DNA from 2 places in the Streptomyces sp. NPDC101160 genome. Region 2 is predicted to be linked to the other one. Evidence: riboswitches for the same ligand, from Rfam matches in the RefSeq annotation. Region 2 holds a riboswitch; the other holds the start of a gene.
The links. Region 2 has a riboswitch for S-adenosylmethionine ahead of ACIRSU_RS29650 (aminotransferase class V-fold PLP-dependent enzyme). Riboswitches for the same ligand answer to the same signal wherever they lie in the genome.

Region 1: another riboswitch for S-adenosylmethionine. It lies ahead of thrC (threonine synthase); the one in region 2 lies ahead of ACIRSU_RS29650 (aminotransferase class V-fold PLP-dependent enzyme).

Annotation. Positions count from the first base shown of each region.
Region 1 is NZ_JBIWPJ010000011.1:191,885-194,337, forward strand. It holds gene ACIRSU_RS32225 (MoaD/ThiS family protein) at 1-35, opposite strand, end outside; gene thrC (threonine synthase) at 62-1,375, opposite strand; SAM riboswitch class I at 1,369-1,510, opposite strand; gene ACIRSU_RS32235 (glucosyl-3-phosphoglycerate synthase) at 1,632-2,453, shown strand, end outside.
Region 2 is NZ_JBIWPJ010000009.1:392,957-395,409, reverse strand. It holds gene trpD (anthranilate phosphoribosyltransferase) at 1-739, shown strand, start outside; SAM riboswitch class IV at 839-955, shown strand; gene ACIRSU_RS29650 (aminotransferase class V-fold PLP-dependent enzyme) at 1,150-2,453, shown strand, end outside.

The sequences.
Region 1 (2,453 bases), on a different contig from region 2:
CGGAGGATGGTGGGGATACGGACGTTCACGGCCATGTCGGTGCGTGCCTTCCTAAGAGCGGTCAGTGGGCCAGGCCGGCGTCGCGGAACGCGTCGAGGCTCGGGCGGATGGTGGCGGTCGCCTGAGAGGTGTCGGCCACGGCGTCCAGGGTCTTGAGTCCGTCACCCGTGTTGAGGACGACGGTGGTCTTCGACGGGTCGATGACGCCGTTCTCGACGAGCTTCCTCGTCACGCCGACGGTCACCCCGCCCGCGGTCTCGGCGAAGATGCCCTCGGTGCGGGCGAGCAGCTTGATGGCGTCGACGACCTGCTCGTCGTCGACGTCCTCCACGGCGCCGCCGGTCCGGCGGGCGATGTCGAGCACGTACGGGCCGTCGGCCGGGTTGCCGATGGCGAGCGACTTGGCGATGGTGTTCGGCTTCTGCGGGCGTACGACGTCGTGGCCGGCCTTGAAGGCGGCGGAGACCGGGGAGCAGCCCTCGGCCTGGGCGCCGAAGATCTTGTACGGCTTGTCCTCGACCAGACCCAGCTTGATGAGCTCCTGCAGACCCTTGTCGATCTTGGTGAGCTGGGAGCCGGAGGCGATCGGGATGACCAGCTGGTCCGGGATGACCCAGCCGAGCTGCTCGCAGATCTCGTACGCGAGCGTCTTGGAGCCCTCGCCGTAGTACGGGCGGAGGTTGACGTTCACGAAGCCCCAGCCCTCGCCGAGCGGGTCGCCGATGAGTTCCGAGCAGAAGCGGTTGACGTCGTCGTAGTTGCCCTCGATGGCGACGAGGTCGCCGCCGTAGACACCGGCCATGACGACCTTGCCCTGCTCCAGGTCGTGCGGGATGAACACGCAGGAGCGGAAGCCGGCCCGGGCGGCGGCGGCGCCGACGGCGCCGGCCAGGTTGCCGGTGGAGGAGCAGGAGAGGGTGGTGAAGCCGAAGGCGCGGGCGGCCTCGATGGCCTGGGCGACGACCCGGTCCTTGAAGGAGTGGGTCGGGTTGCCTGAGTCGTCCTTGACGAACAGCTTGCCGGGCTCGACGCCGAGCTCGCGGGCCAGGTTGTCGGCCTGGACGAGCGGGGTCCAGCCGGGGTTCAGGTTCGGCTTCTCGGCGACGTCGGCCGGGACGGGCAGGAGCGGGGCGTAGCGCCACACGTTGGCCGGGCCGGCCTCGATGCGCTTGCGCAGCTCTTCGGGGTCGCCGGTCGGCAGGTCGTAGGCCACTTCGAGGGGGCCGAAGCACAGCTCGCAGGCGAAGATCGGGCCGAGCGGGAAGGTCTCGCCGCATTCGCGACAGGAGAGGCCGGATGCGGGACCGAGGTCGACGGAGGTGGTCGCGGATGCGACGGTCTGAACAGCCATGGAGGCGAGGCCCTTTCTCCTCATCTTCCTCATGACGCATTTCGCCATGAGACGGATTTGGCACCTTCCCTAGCCGGGGGCCTCGCTGGGCGAGACAAACCGACTGGAGGGTTGCCGGGGCTTCAACGGGCCGTATCCCTCTGCCCCTCTGGATGAGCGGTATTCGATTGTGGATCGCGGTCGGCACCCCGACATGCATCGGGGATCCGCGTTGTTCAAGACTGTAACCGAAGCCTTCGGAGCCTGAGAGGGTCGTCCGATCCGCGAGATGGAGATCACGTTGCTGGAAGAAGTGGAGCGCTGGCTCGCCCGGCGGTCCTGGTCCGTGGCCGACCGTCCGCTGGAGCGGATCCTCGCCGCCAAGCGCGGTACGAAGGTGAGCGTCGTGCTGCCCGCGCTGAACGAGGAGGCGACGGTCGGCACGATCGTCTCGGTGATCCGCCGCGAGCTGATGACGGAGGCGGTGCCGCTGGTGGACGAGCTGGTGGTGGTCGACTCGGGCTCCACCGACCGTACGGCCCAGGTGGCCGCCGCGGCCGGCGCGCGGGTGGTGGCGCGCGACGCGATCCTGCCCCGGATACCGGCGCTGCCGGGCAAGGGCGAGGTCCTGTGGCGGTCACTGATGGTCACGAGCGGGGACGTGGTCTGCTTCGTGGACGCGGACCTCAGGGACTTCTCGGCGGACTTCGTCTCCGGCATCGTGGGGCCGCTCCTGACTGACCCGGACGTGGACTTCGTGAAGGCGATGTACGACCGCCCGCTCGGCGACGCTCCAGGTCAGGGCGGTCGGGTGACGGAGCTGGTGGCGCGTCCGCTGCTCAACCTGCACTGGCCGCAGCTCGCCGGCTTCGTCCAGCCGCTGGGCGGCGAGTACGCGGCGCGCCGCTCGCTGCTCGAACAGCTGCCGTTCCCCGTCGGTTACGGAGTGGAGCTGGGCCTGCTGGTGGACGCGCTGCACACCGTGGGCCTCGACGCGCTCGCACAGGTGGACGTGGGAGTGCGCAAGCACCGCCACCAGGACGGCCAGGCGCTGGGCCGGATGGCGGCGGCCATCTACCGCACGGCGCAGCTGCGGCTGTCGCGCGGACACCTCGTACGGCCG
Region 2 (2,453 bases):
CTCCATCGTGGTGGCCGGCACCGGCGTGAAGGTCGTCAAGCACGGCAACCGCGCCGCGTCCTCCGCCTCCGGCTCCTCCGACGTCCTGGAGAAGCTCGGCATCAACCTCGACATCCCCCCGCGCCGGGTCGCCGAGGTCGCCGAGGAGGCCGGCATCACCATCTGCTTCGCGGTGAGGTTCCACCCCTCGCTGCGGTACGTGGCCACGGCCCGCGGCCAGCTCGGCATCCGGACCACCTTCAACGTGCTCGGTCCGCTGACCAACCCGGCCAAGGTGCGGGCCCAGGCCGTCGGCGTCGCCGACCCGCGGATGGCGCCGATCGTGGCCGGAGTTCTCGCCGAGCGCGGCAACTCCGCCCTGGTGTTCCGCGGCGACGACGGCCTCGACGAGCTCACCACCACCGGCACCTCACGGGTGTGGGTGGTCAGGGACGGCGCCGTGCGCGAGGAGCGCTTCGACCCGCGCGACGTCGGCATCCAGCCGGTGACCCTGGACGCGCTGCGCGGCGGCGACCCGTCGTACAACGCCGACGTCGCCCGGCGGCTGCTCGCCGGCGAGACCGGGCCGGTGCGCGACGCGGTGCTGCTCAACGCGGCGGCGGCGCTCACCGCCCTGGAGCCGGGCGAGGGCACCCTGGCGGAGCAACTGGCCGCGGGCATCGCGAAGGCCGCCGAGTCCGTCGACTCCGGCGCCGCCCGGCGGGCCCTGGAACGGTGGATCGCCGCCAGCAACGCCTGACGCCTCTGGCGGAGGCATATGAACGGACTGTTGCGACCCCGTCCCGGATGCCGGGACGGGGTTGCGGCGTCGTGATCGTCTGGCATAGGTTTTTCGACAGGTCATGAGTGACAGCCACAAAGCCCCGGCTGGCTGTCCGGCAACCCTCCGTCCGTGGCGGGGTGCCCCGGGTGAAGACCAGGCCGCACGAGCAGAAGCCTGCGGCAAGCGCGGACCCCTGCGCACCACCCTGGGGTCCTTGGTCCTCTAGGGAGCGGTGTCTCGTGAGCAAGCGAATGCGTTAGGGCCCTCGGCCCCTCACCGAAATCAACACCCGTCCGCGGCAATCCCTTTTCGCGCCCTCCGCGCGCTGCCGCCTCACGGGCACTCGTACGCCTTTTCGCGCCCCTTTCATGCCGGGAGACACCGTTATGTCCGCACGCCCGAACGCCGTCGCCACCGCCGATTCCGCCGCCACCGAGTCCGACCCCTGCTGCGACGCCCCGCTGCCGGTCCTCGGCCGCGACGTCACCGTTCCGCTCGTGACCGGCGGTGAGGTCACCTACGCGGCGCTCGACTACGCCGCCAGCGCCCCGGCCCTCCAGCGCGTGTGGGACGACGTCGCCGCCTACGCCCCGTACTACGGCAGCGTCCACCGCGGCGCCGGCTACCTCTCCCAGCTCTCCACCGACCTTTTCGAGAACAGCCGCGCCACCGTCGCCGAGTTCCTCGACTGCCGCGAGGGCGACCAGGTCGTCTTCACCCGCTCCACCACCGACTCGCTCAACCTGCTCGCCCAGGTCGTCCCCGCCGACTGCCAGGTCTTCGTCTTCGAGACCGAGCACCACGCCTCGCTCCTCCCGTGGCGCGATGCTCAGGTGACCTACCTCAACGCGCCGCGCACCCCGCGGGAGGCCGTCGAGACCCTGGAGCGCGCGCTCGCCGACCGTGAGCCCCACGGCCCCGCGCTGGTCTGCGTGACCGGCGCCTCCAACGTCACCGGCGAGCTGTGGCCGGTGCGCGAACTCGCCGCCGCCGCGCACGCGCACGGCGCGCGGATCGTCCTCGACGCCGCCCAGCTGGCGCCCCACCACCCCGTCTCCGTACGGGAGTTGGACGTCGACTGGGTCGCGTTCTCCGGGCACAAGCTGTACGCCCCGTTCGGCTCCGGCGTGCTCGCCGGCCGCGCCGACTGGCTGCAGGACGCCGAGCCCTACCTCGCGGGCGGCGGCGCCTCCCGCAAGGTGGCCCGCCGGGCCGACGGTGGTGTGGACGTGGAGTGGCACACCACCGCGGCCCGGCACGAGGCCGGTTCGCCCAACGTCATCGGCGTCTACTCCATCGCCTCCGCCTGCAAGGCGCTCACCGAGGCCGGCTTCGACCGGCTCGTCGCCCGCGAGCGGCACCTCATCGCCAAGGTCAGGGAGGGCCTCGCCGACGTCCCCGAGGTGCGGGTGCTCTCCCTCTTCGGCGACGACGCCGACCGCGTCGGTGTCATCTCCTTCGTCGTCCAGGGCTGGAACAGCTCCCACTTCGCCGCCGCGCTCTCCGCCGAGTACGGCATCGGCGTCCGCGACGGCCTGTTCTGCGCCCACCCGCTGGTGCGCACCCTGCTCGGCAGCGACCCGCAGGACCCGGGCGAGTGCGGCGCCCCGGAGGCGGCGCCGGGGGAGAGGTCGCTCAACGCGATCCGGGTGAGCTTCGGCGCGGGCACGCCCGACGAGCACGTGGAGCG